Regions from separate parts of the Kluyvera intermedia genome, predicted to be linked through region 1. Evidence: predicted binding sites of a transcription regulator. Region 1 holds the regulator's gene; the other holds the start of a gene.

What was found. Region 1 encodes Fur, which represses iron uptake genes when iron is present. Its sites were predicted from a motif close to ATAATAATGAGAACNACTATCAA; they were not measured.
Region 2: the regulator Fur is predicted to act here: its motif matches at 3,140-3,162, upstream of sodA (superoxide dismutase [Mn]).

Annotation. Positions count from the first base shown of each region.
Region 1 is NZ_CP139986.1:3,306,782-3,314,948, forward strand. Features, by position in the region: gene pgm (phosphoglucomutase (alpha-D-glucose-1,6-bisphosphate-dependent)) at 1-72, opposite strand, end outside; gene seqA (replication initiation negative regulator SeqA) at 106-672, opposite strand; gene ybfF (esterase) at 855-1,619, shown strand; gene ybfE (LexA regulated protein) at 1,750-2,043, shown strand; gene fldA (flavodoxin FldA) at 2,194-2,724, shown strand; gene fur (ferric iron uptake transcriptional regulator) at 3,019-3,471, shown strand; gene U0026_RS16010 (ChiQ/YbfN family lipoprotein) at 3,593-3,934, opposite strand; gene chiP (chitoporin ChiP) at 3,985-5,391, opposite strand; gene glnS (glutamine--tRNA ligase) at 5,888-7,546, opposite strand; gene nagE (PTS N-acetyl glucosamine transporter subunit IIABC) at 7,760-8,167, opposite strand, start outside.
Region 2 is NZ_CP139986.1:4,631,641-4,639,807, forward strand. Features, by position in the region: gene cpxR (envelope stress response regulator transcription factor CpxR) at 1-191, shown strand, start outside; gene cpxA (envelope stress sensor histidine kinase CpxA) at 188-1,561, shown strand; gene yiiM (6-hydroxyaminopurine reductase) at 1,703-2,440, opposite strand; gene sodA (superoxide dismutase [Mn]) at 2,447-3,067, opposite strand; gene rhaT (L-rhamnose/proton symporter RhaT) at 3,358-4,392, shown strand; gene rhaR (HTH-type transcriptional activator RhaR) at 4,398-5,246, opposite strand; gene rhaS (HTH-type transcriptional activator RhaS) at 5,318-6,154, opposite strand; gene rhaB (rhamnulokinase) at 6,458-7,927, shown strand; gene rhaA (L-rhamnose isomerase) at 7,924-8,167, shown strand, end outside.

The DNA.
Region 1 (8,167 bases):
GGCCGTCAGTTGAGCTACGTTTATCAAATCACTTTGCTGTGCGGGTTGACCCGCACGGGTATGGTTTGCCATTGCCTGGTCCTTCTTATGCAAGGGGTAAAGTATTTAGATAGTCCCGCAAACCTTTTCAATCAATTCCACCGGGAACTGCATTGACTGCATGATGTGCTCGACCATGCTGCATTTACGGCCTGTATTGGTGTTGGTAATGACCCAGTATGGTGTATCGGGTACCTGCTTCGGTTTGGTCTGGTTGCCGTTTTTAACGAGCGTCTGCTCGTCGGCCGCAAAATAGACGCGGGTACGACCATGCAGCGATTCGGTGGCTTCGGCGAAGGCCTTGTTATCCAGCGAGTACAGCGTGGTTAGAATCAGCATGAAGCGGTTAACCGCTTTTTTCTGCTCAGCATATTCGTCGGAGAGCAGCAGTTCACGCATTGCGCGGACTTTGTCTTTAGCCGTTTTTACCGTTTTAACTTCAGCAACGGGAGCAGCCACTGGCGCAGGCGCCGGTTGTTCTGCTTTGACGACCGGCGCAGCAACCACTGCGGGCTGTGAAGCGGCGGAGAATTTCAGCATACGCCGTAAAATGTCGGACGCGCTCTCGCCAATGTGCAGAGTGTGAGCCGCAATATAGCGATAGAGCTCGTCATCAACTTCGATCGTTTTCATCTTAATCCGGTGCGATAATTTTTCTGAATACAATTCATTGGGATTATAAAGTCAAAACCCAACAGCGGGTAGCGCCAAACCAGGAAGACGGCAAAATTAGGATGAGTTCCCGACTTGCCCCTGAGCGTTAGAATGTCCAACATGATACCCTAACCCGACAACGCGAAAAAAAGAACTTTGCTATGAAATTGAATGTCCGAGCGCAATCTGCACAAAACCTGCACAATAATTCCCCCATTGTTCTCGTTCACGGTCTGTTTGGCAGCCTGGACAATCTTGGGATCCTCGCCCGCGATCTGGTCGTCGACCACGATATTCTCCAGGTTGATATGCGTAACCACGGATTATCTCCGCGTTCTGACGAGATGAACTATCCTGCGATGGCCCAGGATCTCCTTGATACCCTCGACGCAAACAACATTGAGAAGGCAACGGTTATCGGTCACTCAATGGGGGGCAAAGCAGTGATGGCGCTTACGGCACTGGCCCCGGATCGTATTGACCATCTGGTGGCGATTGATATTGCACCGGTGAATTATCACGTCCGTCGCCATGATGAGATTTTTGCCGCAATTAATGCTGTAACCAATGCTGGCGTCGCAACGCGCCAGCAGGCCGCCACGGTGATGCGTGAGTTCTTACACGAAGAAGGCGTGATTCAGTTTCTGCTGAAATCGTTTGTTGACGGCGCATGGCGCTTTAACGTCCCGGTGCTGTGGGAGCAATATACGAATATCGTTGGCTGGGAGACCATTCCAGCCTGGGACCACCCTGCCCTGTTTATTCCCGGCGGTAACTCATCGTATGTCACCGAAGCCTATCGCGACTCGCTGCTGGCGCAATTCCCGCAGGCCAAAGCGCACGTGATTGCCGGCGCGGGTCATTGGGTTCACGCCGAAAAACCGGATGCGGTACTGCGCGCTATTCGTCGCTACCTCGCAGAGTGATTAAAAATGCAACGACTGCGCGCCAGAATAGCCGCGGTCGTTGGCGTGTGGGCCCCACTGATGTATGATTGCGCGCTGTCTGCATCGGGCACTGCCCGGTAGCTTGTTTTCCCCGAAGTCACTCAGAACCATGGCAAAAGAACAAACGGACCGTACGACACTAGATTTGTTCGCAAATGAGCGTCGGCCGGGAAGACCAAAAACCAATCCGCTTTCGCGTGACGAACAGCTCCGCATCAACAAGCGCAATCAGTTAAAACGCGACAAGGTTCGTGGGCTGAAGCGCGTTGAGCTGAAGCTGAACATCGAGGCCGTTGATGCGCTCAACGAGCTGGCGACTGCCCGTGATATGAGCCGTAGCGAACTTATCGAAGAAATGTTGATGAGTCAGCTTGCGCTGCTGCACGGACAGGGGAAAGTCTGAAAATCCCCCCAAAACACACTTTCATGTAGCAGAGTGTGCAGTACGGCACGATTGCTGTTTCCGCACCCTTCTCTGTTCTGCTATGATTGCCCTTATCTGTGGGCAATAAGCCACCACCATATCATTAAGTTTCAAGAGGTTATTTTACTCATGGCAATCGTTGGCATCTTCTTCGGTAGCGATACCGGTAATACCGAAAATATCGCAAAAATGATTCAAAAACAGCTTGGTAAAGATGTCGCTGAAGTTCACGACATTGCCAAGAGCAGCAAAGAAGACCTGGCGGCCTTCGACATCCTGCTGCTGGGTATCCCAACCTGGTACTACGGCGAAGCACAGTGTGACTGGGATGATTTCTTCCCAACGCTGGAAGAAGTTGATTTCAATGGTAAACTGGTTGCACTGTTCGGCTGTGGCGACCAGGAAGACTATGCAGAATATTTCTGCGATGCCCTGGGCACCATTCGCGACATCATTGAACCACGTGGTGCTACCATCGTCGGCCATTGGCCTACCGCGGGTTACCACTTTGAAGCGTCAAAAGGCCTTGCCGATGATGATCACTTTGTGGGCCTGGCCATTGATGAAGATCGCCAGCCAGAACTGACCGCTGAGCGCGTTGAGAAGTGGGTTAAGCAGGTTGCGGAAGAGCTGCACCTGGAAGAAATCAAAAACGCCTAGTCGTAATAATGAGGCCGATAATAAATCGCGCCTCATTAATAGGTAAAAGCAATCAAAATAATAGCTACAATTTTTTAACTTTTTGCCACATACCTGTACAATATCTTCTGATTTAGCGTCGTTTCACCGCTTATTTTGTCGGTGAAGCCTCGTTTTTGAAAGCTTAGCTGGCCCGAGCCTTGCTGTTTTCATTTTGCCAGGGGCATTCTATAATGAGACGCATTAATTCGGGTGCATTCTCTGTGAAACTTTCGCTGATGGAAGTTAATCGTTTAGCAACAGGACAGATTCCGCATGACTGACAATAACACCGCATTAAAGAAGGCTGGCCTGAAAGTCACACTTCCACGGTTGAAGATTCTCGAAGTTCTTCAGGAACCAGATAACCACCATGTCAGCGCGGAAGACTTATACAAACGCCTGATCGACATGGGTGAAGAGATTGGCCTAGCCACGGTTTACCGCGTGCTTAACCAATTTGATGATGCTGGCATCGTTACGCGCCACAATTTTGAAGGCGGTAAATCCGTTTTCGAACTGACCCAGCAGCATCACCACGATCACCTTATCTGCCTCGACTGCGGCAAGGTTATCGAGTTCAGCGACGAATCCATTGAAGCTCGTCAGCGTGAAATCGCCACGAAGCATGGAATTCGCTTAACTAACCACAGTCTTTATCTTTACGGTCACTGCGCTGAAGGCGACTGCCGTGAAGAAGAAAACGCTCACGAAATCATCGAGAAATAATTTCTCCGATCTCGTCAAAAGCCAGCCATTGTGCTGGTTTTTTTTTGCCTGTCATTTGCCTAGCACCATGAAAAAACCGCTGCAAGCAGCGGTTTTTTCAGTTATCAACATTGGGGTTATTTTATTTTTGTGGCGTATTATTGCTGCGAATTTCCTGCCAGATTTTATCGCAACGACTGGCGACCGCCTGGTCATTGCCCGTTTTGCGAGCCAGGATACACTGCTGATAATCCAGCACGCGTACGCTTTCCTGACTGGCAAACTGCTCATGCGTTTTATCCTGGCGCAGCACGTTCAGTACGCTCTGACAGGCTTCAATTTTATCCGGATTCCCCTGCGCGGTGTTAATACAGGCGCTGTAAGCATCCTTCAGCTTGCTATCTTCTTTCGGTGCCGGTGAGGGTGACTGTACGCAAGCGGTCAGACCGGCAGCCATTAAGGCGACAATAATTAATTTTTTCATACGACGAGCCTCTTAGCAGCGACAGAGGTCTCCCCCTGCCGCATCCAGCATCAGAAAATAGTGAACGGTGCGATCATCATGAATTTCACGTCGCGCTCATCCTGGAAGATGTTGCCGTAACCACCGCCCCAGCTTGGGATATCGGAGTGGTTGTCGTATTGCGTGAAGTGCAGCTTGAACAGCGTACCCTTCGCACGACCTTCCTGGACGGTATACATCATGTCGAGGCTATAGGCAGACTCTTTGATAGTATTGTTTTTGTCGTAGTAAGCATCCGGGTTCATCTGCCAGGTTGCTGGTTTCGCATCCCACGCATAGACGTAAGACGCACCGACTGCCCAACCCGGCAGGTTCCAGTTTTTCAGGTCATACATTGAACCGAAGAACACTGCTTTTTCGCCGTTGGCGTTGAAGTCTGAGCGGTTGTCCCACCAGATATCCAGACGACCATTAGACGATGCATAGGTCGGGGTCATACGTTGCAGGAAGTAGCCTTGCTGGCCGTCTGCTTTAACCCACGTCCCTTCCAGGCGGAAATCAAAGACTTCATTGAGCTTATAGCCGAAGGTCAATGCTTGCAGCCATGCGGTACCGTCGTAAATATCGTTCACGCCGCCATCGCTGACTTTGTCACGCGTTCCATAGAACTGGTAGCTGGTGGTCAACGGGCCGCCAGGAAGATCAAATTTGTAGCTACCTTTGGCGAAGTACTGATCGATATAGCCTTCTGCCTGACCAAATGCTGCTTCCAGCACCAGGTCATTTTTGAAATCGTATTTAGCACCGATGGAGTGCAGATAGTCGACCTTGGATTTCTTATCGTTTTGATAGAAGTTATCCATTTCAAGGTGCCACGGCGCCTTGTATTCATTGGTCCACATGTAGGAGAAGCTCAGTGCACCAGAGTCGCCGTAGTCAAAGTTTGCCCCAGCTTCAGCACCCTGATAGGTACCTGGCATAAAGCTCCAGTGTGGCGCCAGCAGCGTCTGACCGGTCGGCTGGATATAACCGGCACGTGCCCAGGTTGGCCCGAGTTTAAATTTAGCGGCCGCTTTATACAGGCTGATACCACTCTTATCACCGCTGTAATCTTCGCTGTAGCCTTTATTCTTTGAGGAGAACGCGATTTCGTTCGGGTGACCACTTTCCGCACTTTCGTTCATTTCAATGGCGGTAAATGCAGCAATATCAATACCGAACATATCGGCAGCATAACCTGACTGGAAGTCGAGATTGGCGTTCCAGGTGGAGTGTGAGAGGTTGGTTTTATATTTATCGTGATCGGTGACATCTTTACGGTCACGTTCACGCTGCCAGTAGTAAATGCCGCCGGTTAATGTGGAGTCGTCAATAAACCCTTCAGCTTTCGCATCCGGAGCGACTGCGAAGCCTGACAGTGCTGTCACACCGGCGATAGCCAGCGCCAGCGTACTACGTTTGCCACTAAACGTACGCATAGTTATATCCTCTTTGACTTTTAAAATGCCGCTGCAAAGCAGAGGCAAAAAATAAAAACTTTAAAAAAAATGAACTTCTTAAAAAAGGTGTTTCGCTACACCGATAGACTATTTTTCGCGACGCGAATTATCAATCCTTTTCCGCAATGAAAGTGCAGGATTATGACAAGGCGCACATATTTGGTTTCAATGTGTAACGGAATGCGTTGTTAACATTTATTGACGTCAACCCGTATGGGGGCTGGACGAAATGTTAATGAGACCGTTTACATCGAGAAAAGATAAAGAAGAGTGTAAAAAATCGAGAATGTCTTAGAGGCAGGAAATTTATATTAATTCGCTACGCGAATCTACGACGGGTCAATTAGCGCCAAAAAAACACCGCCGAAGCGGTGTCTTAAAGTACTTGCAGTCTGTAGGCCTGATAAGCGAAGCGTCATCAGGCAGATTGCCGGATGGCGGCGTTGCCTTATCCGGCCTACAACTACGCAATGATCTAGCCTACCCAGGTATCACGCAGACCAACGGTGCGGTTAAACACCAGCTTATCAGCGGTGCTGTAGCGGCTATCGAGGCAGAAGTAACCCTCACGCTCGAACTGGTACGCTTTACCGGCTTCAGCGGCCTGCAGAGACGGCTCAGCATAGCCCTGCTTGATAACCAGTGATTCTGGGTTCATCACCGTTAGGAAGTCTTCCGCTGCACCTGGATTTGGCACGCTGAACAGGCGATCGTACAGACGGATTTCAATTGGCAGCGCATGTGCCGCGCTTACCCAATGAATCACGCCCTTCACTTTACGGCCGTCAGCCGGATCTTTGCTCAGGGTGTCGGCGTCATAGGTACAGAAGATGGTGGTGATATTGCCTTCGGCATCTTTCTCCACACGCTCTGCTTTCACCACGTAGGCGTTACGCAGACGCACTTCTTTGCCCATCACCAGACGCTTATACTGCTTGTTCGCTTCTTCACGGAAGTCAGCGCGGTCAATCCACAATTCGGCGCTAAACGGCACATCACGGCTGCCCATTTCCGGGTTGCTCGGATGATTAGGCATGGTGACCTGCTCGCTTTCACCCTGCGGGTAGTTTTCAATAACCAGTTTAACCGGATCGATAACCGCCATCGCACGCGGTGCGTTTTCGTTCAGATCTTCACGAATACAGGATTCCAGAGAAGCGATCTCAATGGTGTTGTCCTGCTTGGTCACGCCAATGCGTTTGCAGAATTCGCGAATTGCCGCGGCGGTATAGCCACGACGACGCAGACCAGAGATGGTCGGCATACGCGGGTCATCCCAGCCTTCAACGTGTTTTTCCATCACCAGCTGATTCAGCTTACGCTTGGACATCACGGTGTATTCCAGATTCAGGCGCGAGAATTCGTACTGACGCGGGTGAACCGGAATAGTGATGTTATCCAGAACCCAGTCGTATAAACGACGGTTGTCCTGGAATTCCAGCGTACACAGAGAATGCGTGATGCCTTCCAGCGCATCGCTAATGCAGTGGGTGAAGTCGTACATCGGATAGATGCACCACTTGGTGCCGGTCTGGTGGTGATCGGCAAATTTAATACGGTACAGAACCGGATCGCGCATGACGATAAACGGCGATGCCATATCGATTTTTGCACGCAGGCACGCCGTACCTTCCGCAAAGCCACCGCTGCGCATTTTTTCAAACAGCGCCAGGTTCTCTTCTACGCTGCGATCGCGGAACGGGCTGTTTTTACCCGGTGCGGTCAGCGAACCACGGTATTCGCGGATCTGCTCTGGCGTCAGTTCATCGACATAGGCCAGACCTTTGTTAATCAGCTCCACCGCATAGGCATGCAGTTGATCGAAGTAATCAGAGGAGTAGCGAACGTTGCCAGACCAGTGAAAACCTAACCACTCGACGTCATTTTTGATGGACTCAACGTATTCGATGTCTTCTTTTACCGGGTTGGTGTCATCGAAACGCAGGTTGCATTGGCCCTGGTAGTCTTGCGCGATACCGAAGTTCAGGCAGATAGATTTCGCGTGGCCGATGTGCAGATAGCCATTCGGCTCTGGCGGAAAACGGGTATGCACCGTGTTGTGCTTACCGGTAGCCAGATCTTCATCAATGATCTGACGAATAAAGTTAGTCGGGCGGGCTTCAGCCTCACTCATCGTAGATTCCTCAAAGCGTAAACAACGTATAACGGAACATGATCTTATAAGCCGGACAGGCTGACAACCTTTAGTTACGCAAAAAACGTCTCAAACGAGAATATTACGGCGGATTGATGCAAAAAAAAGCGGCGGAGGATTATCCCCCGCCGCTTTTACTTCATCTCATATTGCCGGATAACGGCGCTTACGCTTTCTCCGGGCTACGAGCGATTACTTACCTTTGATTTCATACAGCGGTGTTTGACCTGCAACGACATGACCTTCGGCTTTAATAACCAGCGCGCCGAAATCATCGCTATTGCTGCAAACAACCGGGCTAATCATCGAGCGTGCATTAGCATTGAGGAAGTCCAAATCCATTTCCAGGATTGGCTGACCGGCAACCACTTCAGCACCCTCTTCAACCAGACGTTTAAAGCCTTTACCTTCCAGCGCAACGGTATCGATACCCATGTGGACAACGATTTCCGCGCCTTTGGTGGTTTCCAGGCAGAATGCGTGGTTGGTATTGAAGATTTTAACAATGGTACCTGCCGCTGGAGAAACGACGGTTTTATCCGTTGGTTTCACCGCCACGCCGTCACCGACCGCTTTGCTGGCGAAGGCTTCATCAGGAAC
Region 2 (8,167 bases), 1.3 Mb from region 1:
AGCATCTGGGCCAGGTCGTTTCACGTGAACATTTAAGCCAGGAAGTGCTGGGAAAACGCCTCACGCCGTTCGACCGCGCCATTGATATGCACATCTCCAACCTGCGCCGGAAACTGCCGGAGCGTAAAGATGGTCACCCATGGTTTAAAACGCTACGTGGTCGCGGCTACCTGATGGTTTCCGCTTCATGATAGGAAGTTTAACCGCACGCATCTTCGCCATCTTCTGGCTTACGCTAGCGCTGGTGTTGATGCTGGTGTTGATGCTGCCTAAGCTCGACTCACGCCAGATGACGGAGCTGCTGGAAAGCGAGCAGCGCCAGGGCTTGATGATCGAGCAGCACGTCGCAGAAGAGTTAGCCAACGACCCTCCCAACGATTTGATGTGGTGGCGTCGGTTGTTCCGCGCAATTGATAAGTGGGCCCCGCCGGGCCAGCGCCTCCTGCTGGTCACCAGCGAAGGCCGCGTGATTGGCGCTGAACGCAACGAGATGCAGATTATCCGTAACTTCATCGGACAATCTGATAACGCGGATCACCCGCAGAAGAAGAAGTACGGGCGCGTAGAGCTGGTTGGGCCATTTTCTATTCGTGACGGCGAAGATAACTACCAGTTATACCTAATCCGTCCAGCCAGCAGTTCGCAGTCCGACTTTATCAACCTGTTGTTTGATAGGCCATTACTGCTGCTTATCGTGACCATGCTGGTCAGCGCACCGCTGCTGTTATGGCTGGCGTGGAGCCTGGCAAAACCGGCGCGTAAGCTGAAAAATGCGGCAGATGAAGTCGCCCAGGGCAACCTGCGTCAGCATCCAGAACTGGAAGCCGGGCCGCAGGAATTTCTGGCGGCAGGTGCCAGCTTCAACCAAATGGTGATGGCGCTGGAGCAGATGATGACCGCACAGCAGCGTCTGCTCTCCGATATCTCCCATGAACTGCGCACGCCGTTAACCCGTCTGCAACTGGGCACCGCCCTGCTGCGTCGTCGTAGCGGTGAGAGCAAAGAACTGGAACGTATCGAAACGGAAGCGCAGCGTCTGGACAGCATGATCAACGACATGCTGGTGATGTCGCGGAATCAGCAGAAAAACGCACTCTTGAGTGAAACGCTGAAGGCTAATCAGCTGTGGGGTGAGGTACTCGACAACGCCGCATTTGAAGCCGAACAGATGGGCAAGTCATTTAACGTTGACTATCCGCCTGGGCCGTGGCCGCTATACGGTAACCCGAACGCACTGGAAAGTGCGCTGGAGAATATCGTTCGCAATGCGCTGCGCTACTCACACACCAAAATTGCCGTGAGCTTCTCGGTGGATAAAGACGGTATTACCATCCATGTTGATGATGATGGCCCAGGCGTCAGCCCGGACGATCGCGAGCAAATTTTCCGTCCTTTCTACCGCACCGACGAAGCGCGCGACCGCGAATCTGGCGGGACGGGGTTAGGGCTGGCGATTGTGGAAAGTGCCATTCAGCAACATCGTGGTTGGGTGAAAGCCGACGACAGTCCGTTGGGTGGGTTGCGGTTAACGCTGTGGCTTCCGCTTTACAAGAGAACCTAAAAACCATCGGCCTGCTTATGCAGGCCGATTTTTTATGCGGCTATGGGTAGCCCGGACAAGGTGCGAGAGCACCGACTCCGGGATCTCACAGGCTTCACGTTCGTTAACCCTCCCGGGGGCGGCGTAAACGCCTCGCCTGGGCTACTTGCCCCACAATCTTCTGGAATTATCTTCAATCTTGCCGCTTAAACGCCGCTTCTGCATCGTTCGACTCCAGCTAACAGAAAGCCCTGCTGCGCTCAGCAGTCGGTGATACTGATCGTCATCAAATGGCATCGACCAGGCGATCACACCGGCTTCATGCACCGACACATCACTCAGACGCGAAACCAACTCAAGCGGCGCATCGCTGGACACGTTACCTGTAGCAATCACACGATACAGCCAGCCCGTTTTGCCACTGTTTTGCATCACAGAAGCCATATCGCTTATGGCGAAGTGGTAATTGAGCTTAAAGCACGGGGAACGCGGTTGGGTGACCTGGATTAACGTCTCGCCCCAACGATAAATATCGCCGATAAATACGTTGTGTTCATTCATGCCTTCCGTCGATAAATTTTCACCAAATGCCGGGGCATAAAACAGGGAGGCCTGGTCGGGAAAGTCACGCGCCCATTCAGCGTAATGTTCGCGGGGATAGTGGCACAGTGCCCGGTCGGGGCCGCCGTGGATTTTTTTTTCGGCCTGTTCATCGCCCAGCAGCCCGAGATCGTTAAGCGTAAGCTCGCCGTCTACCTGTACTTTAGCAATGGAGCTAGGGCGGCTACCGTCGTAGTCGCGAATTTTTCCTATGAACACATCAACCGGATAATGCATCTGCTGCTCCTTACGCGGATACAAAAAAAGCGAGTCATCAGACTCGCTTCTACAGACCGGCAATGCAAATTATTTTTTAGCGGCGAAACGCGCTGCTGCTTCGTCCCAGTTCACCACGTTCCAGAACTCTTTAATGTAGTCCGGGCGACGGTTCTGGAATTTCAGGTAGTAAGCGTGTTCCCACACATCCAGACCCACAATTGGGAAACCGGAAGCGCCAGAAACGGCTTCACCCATCAGCGGGGAATCCTGGTTTGCGGTAGAAACCACAGCCAGTTTGTCACCTTTCAATACCAGCCAGGCCCAACCGGAGCCGAAACGGGTCGCAGCCGCTTTTTCAAATTCAGCTTTGAAGTTATCAACGGAACCAAAGTCACGCTCGATAGCCGCTTTCAGGTCACCCTGCAGAGTGGTGTCTTTTTTCAGGCCTTTCCAGAAGAAGCTGTGGTTAGCGTGGCCACCGGCGTTGTTACGCAGAACGGTTTTCTTATCCGCTGGCAGTTGATCCAGTTTCGCGATCAGTTCTTCTGCAGACAGGGAAGCGAACTCCGGCAGGCTTTCCAGCGCAGCATTGGCGTTGTTAACGTAAGCCTGGTGGTGTTTGCTGTGGTGGATTTCCATGGTCTGTTTGTCGAAGTGTGGTTCCAGAGCATCGTACGCGTAAGGCAGTGATGGCAGGGTATAGCTCATAATCATCTCCATTATTATCGGACGGCAAACTGTAAACGCCGCGTAATCAGTTGGTTCATTATAGTTAATTAAATAATATTGAAAATGATTATCAATGCCGTAGTTTTAATAAGGTTATAACACATCCGCATAGTCAGCATTTTGTGAGCAAGAACAGCTCATTACCGCCCTCACTGCCATCTTTTCCGCTTAGATGGCACCAGTCTGAAGGTGAATGAACTGACGAATTTTTACACTCATCCTGTCGAGAGACAATCAATACAACAAAAGTTGGATGAGGATAAAAATAAATGAATCATGCGATTACGATGGGTATTTTTTGGCATTTGATAGGCGCAGCCAGTGCAGCCTGTTTCTATGCTCCGTTTAAAAAAGTTCAACGATGGTCATGGGAAACCATGTGGTCTATTGGCGGGATTGTCTCGTGGATAATCCTTCCCTGGACTATCAGCGCAATGCTGCTGCCCGATTTCTGGGCTTACTATCACTCCTTTAGCGCTTCAACGCTCCTGCCCGTGTTTCTATTTGGCGCCATGTGGGGGATCGGCAACATCAACTATGGCCTGACAATGCGTTATCTTGGTATGTCGATGGGTATCGGCATTGCCATCGGTATTACGCTCATTGTCGGTACGTTAATGACGCCTATTCTGAATGGTCAATTTGATGTCCTGATTCATACCCAGGGCGGAAAAATGACGCTTCTTGGCGTGCTGGTCGCCGTTATTGGCGTGGGTATTGTGACCCGCGCAGGCCAGCTAAAAGAACGCAAAATGGGCATTAAAGCAGAGGAATTCAACCTGAAAAAAGGGTTGGTGCTGGCCGTCATGTGCGGCATTTTCTCCGCCGGGATGTCCTTTGCAATGAGTGCCGCAAAACCCATGCACGAAGCAGCAGCCGCGCTAGGTGTCGATCCGCTATATACCGCTTTACCCAGCTATGTGGTGATTATGGGCGGCGGCGCGCTGGTCAACCTCGGGTTCTGCTTTATTCGTCTGGCAAAAGTGAAGAGTTTGTCGATAAAAACCGATTTCTCGCTGCCAAAATCGCTCATCATCAGCAATATCCTACTGTCGGCATTAGGCGGTTTGATGTGGTACTTCCAGTTCTTCTTCTATGCCTGGGGCCACGCCAGCATTCCCGCGCAATATGACTATATGAGCTGGATGCTGCACATGAGCTTCTATGTTCTGTGCGGTGGATTGGTCGGTCTGGTACTGAAAGAGTGGAAAAACGCCGGGCGTCGTCCGGTCAGCGTGCTGAGCCTGGGGTGTGTGGTGATTATTATTGCCGCCAATATCGTGGGGCTAGGAATGGCAAGCTAGATCCTTCAGGCGGCAATGCGACTGCGTTGCCGCCACTGCCCCGGCGTCATTCCCACTTCCCGGTTAAACACTACCGAAAAATAGTTACTGTCCTCAAACCCGCACTGCATCGCCACTTCACCAATCAGCAGTTCAGTATGTTGCAGAAGATACTGCGCATGACAAATTCGTAGCTGACGCAGGTAGTGGTTCACCGTCATGCCGGTCTGACTACGGAACTGCTGGCGCAGCGTGCGTTCGCTGCACGCCTGCTGCTCACAGAAGCTATCCAACGCAAAAGGACGATTGAGGCTCCCCGCCAGCACCGTCAGTAGCCTATCCAGCAGCGCCTCACTCTGTGTCGCGTTCTGGTTATCGGTGGCGTAACGATAGCGTTTGAGGCACACCACCAGCTGGGCAAACAGCAGTTCAGACATCTCATTTGCCAGCGCGTCATCTTTGCGACTCTCCTGCTCAAGCTGGGTCATGATTTGCCGCGCCTGGTTCATGCCGGTACTGCCAATACGCCAGTGCGGCGCCCAGTGTGAACCGTGCAATCCTGGAATATGGGATACCCAATCGAGGTTGAGCTTTAAGCGCTCGGGACAGTAGATAATATTTTGTAAAACCAGATCGTTAACAGAGGCGTAGGAGTGCTTATCTTCAGCGCGGATGTAAAAGAGGTCGCCGCGTGTAATCCGATAGGGGCGGTCATTGAGGATATGTAAGCCGTTGCCGCGCCAGACCATCACCAGCTCGTAAAAATCATGTGTATGTTCAGCAAAAACATTCTGTGGATAGCGGTCAGCCACCGCCACGGCCTGCGCCGGGCTGGTAAAAAATTCAGATTTTCGCAGGATTAACTGACCGGACACGCGGATACCTCTCGACTCACAGCCGATTATTATTCGCCGTTTTGCGCTAAAAAACGGTGATTGTCCTCGCGTTACTGGAGCAACGTGTCACGTCCCTGACGAATATCCCGCGGTGACCAGTTAAATTCCCGGCGGAACAAGGTTGAGAAGTGGTTGCTGTCGCCAAAACCACAGCGGTAGGCAATGTCGGTCACGCTGTCATCGCTATGGCGCAACAGATGCCGCGCCTTAATCAGGCGCAGGCGATTGAGATAACGCTGCGGCGTTAAACCAGTACAGTGCTTGAGCTGGCGATGCAGCGTGCGCAGCGATAAAGAGAAACTCTCTGCCAGCCCTTCCCAGCACACCTCTTCTGCGAAGTGATCTTCAAGCCAGGCCATCAGCTGATTGAGCCGCGCATCATTGTCCTCCGCTCCTTGCTCCTGGCTGCCTTTACGCAGCAACACCAGCAGTTGCATAAACAGAATCTCACGGTTGGCTAACGACATCATATCGATACCGTCCTTCACCTCTTCCATCTGACTGACGATAGCCCGCACCTGCTGCAAAGTGCTCTGGTTTACGCGCCAATGGGAAGGATAGTGACCGTCCTGCTCCTGCGGTAACAGCTTATTCAGCCCTGACAAAAACTGGAAAGCATCTGGTGCGCGATACAACACATTGGTCAGGCACAGGTTATCGGTATGCTCATACAGATGTCGGTCAAAGTCGCGGACGAAGCACACTGTTCCGCCGCAAATTGTATGCGGCTGACCATTGAACACATGAATACCCGATCCATGATCGACGATAACAATCTCATTAAAATCATGATGATGCTCAGGAAATGCGCCCTGCGGAAGTCGTTGTTCGATAGCAACGGGCAGGTGACCTGAAGAGAAGAAATCCACGCTGTGTAGTACGGTCATAACGACTCCCGCCAGATGAGAAAAGTTATCAGGATAGTAATATCCGATGAGCGATCTGACCTTGACGTTTTGACAGTAAAGCGCGCAAATCCGGTCGTTTTTTCAAGAAATAGCCGGAAAGATCGGGAAATGCGCTCACCATCACACCCCCTTAACCCAGTGCCATCGCAAGAATTTGTGAACTCCCTCACGTTCACCTTTGCTTTCTTGCCAGCGCCCTATGGCGACTGTCAGTAACGAGAAGGTTGTTTCATCACCCCTTTTTTAGACTAATCGGTAATGACTCTTAGAAGGACTCTTACCATGACTTTTCGCCATTGCGTGGCCGTCGATTTAGGCGCCTCAAGCGGACGTGTAATGCTGGCGCGTTTTGATGCCGACACACGCTTGCTGTCACTGCGCGAAATCCACCGTTTCGTCAACAATCTGCATAAGCAGGCGGGTTTTGACACCTGGGATATCGATGGGCTGGAAGCCGAGATCCGTATCGGCCTCAACAAGGTTTGCGAAGAAGGCATTCTTATCGACAGCATCGGTATCGATACCTGGGGCGTGGACTATGTGCTGCTGGATAAAAACGGTCAGCGGGTTGGCCTGCCGGTGGCGTATCGCGACAAGCGCACCGACGGCGTGATGGCCCTCGCCATGGAGCAGTTGGGTAAAGGTGATATTTACCGTCGCAGTGGCATTCAATTTCTGCCGTTTAACACGTTATATCAGCTTCGTGCGCTGGTTGAGCAGCAGCCGGATCTCGTATCACAGGCCGCTCATGCCTTGTTGATCCCAGACTATTTCGGCTACCGCCTCACCGGAAAGATGAACTGGGAATACACCAATGCAACCACCACCCAGCTCGTCAATATCGACAGTGATAACTGGGATGAAGACCTGCTGAACTGGACCGGCGCACCGCCGTCATGGTTCGGTACGCCAACGCATCCCGGCAATGTGGTCGGTCACTGGATTTGCCCGCAGGGTAATCATATCCCGGTGGTTGCCGTGGCCAGTCACGATACCGCCAGCGCCGTTATCGCCTCACCATTAGCAGATACTGACGCCGCCTATCTCTCTTCCGGCACTTGGTCGTTGATGGGCTTTGAAAGCAAAAAACCTTACACCAGCGAGCAAGCCCAGCGCGCCAACATCACCAATGAAGGCGGTGCAGAAGGCCGTTACCGGGTGCTGAAAAACATTATGGGGTTGTGGCTATTACAGCGCGTCTTGAAAGAGCAAAACATCAGTTGCCTGGCAACGCTGATTGCCGAAACGGCCAAGCTGCCGGCCTGTCACTGCCTGATTAACCCGAACGACGATCGTTTTATCAACCCGGAAAACATGAGCGCTGAAATTCAGGCCGCCTGCCGTGAAAGCGCGCAGCCGGTGCCGACCAGCGCCGCTGAACTCGCTCGCTGTATTTTCGATAGCCTGGCGCTGCTGTACGCGGATGTTCTGAACGAACTGGCGCAACTGCGCGGTAGGCCGTTTAGCCAGCTTCATATTGTCGGCGGCGGCTGCCAGAACCAATTGCTAAACCAGCTGTGCGCCGATGCGTGTGGGATAACCGTGGTCGCAGGCCCGATTGAAGCCTCTACCCTCGGCAATATTGGTATTCAACTGATGACGCTGGATGAACTGTCCAACGTCGACGATTTCCGCAAGGTGGTGAGCCATAACTACGGCCTCACAACTTTTACCCCTAATCCAGATAATGAAATTGCTCACTACATTGCGCAGTTTCAGCAACAACGACAGACAAAGGAGCTTTGCGCATGACCACTCAACTTGACCAGGCCTGGGAACTCGCGAAACAGCGCTACGCCGCAGTCGGCATCGACGTCGAAGAAGCCTTACGCCAACTGGACCGTTTACCTGTTTCGATGCACTGCTGGCAGGGCGATGACGTTGCGGGTTTTGAAAATCCAGAGGGCAATTTAACGGGTGGTATTCAGGCGACCGGTAACTATCCAGGCAAAGCGCGTAACGCCACTGAACTGCGTGCCGATCTGGAGCAGG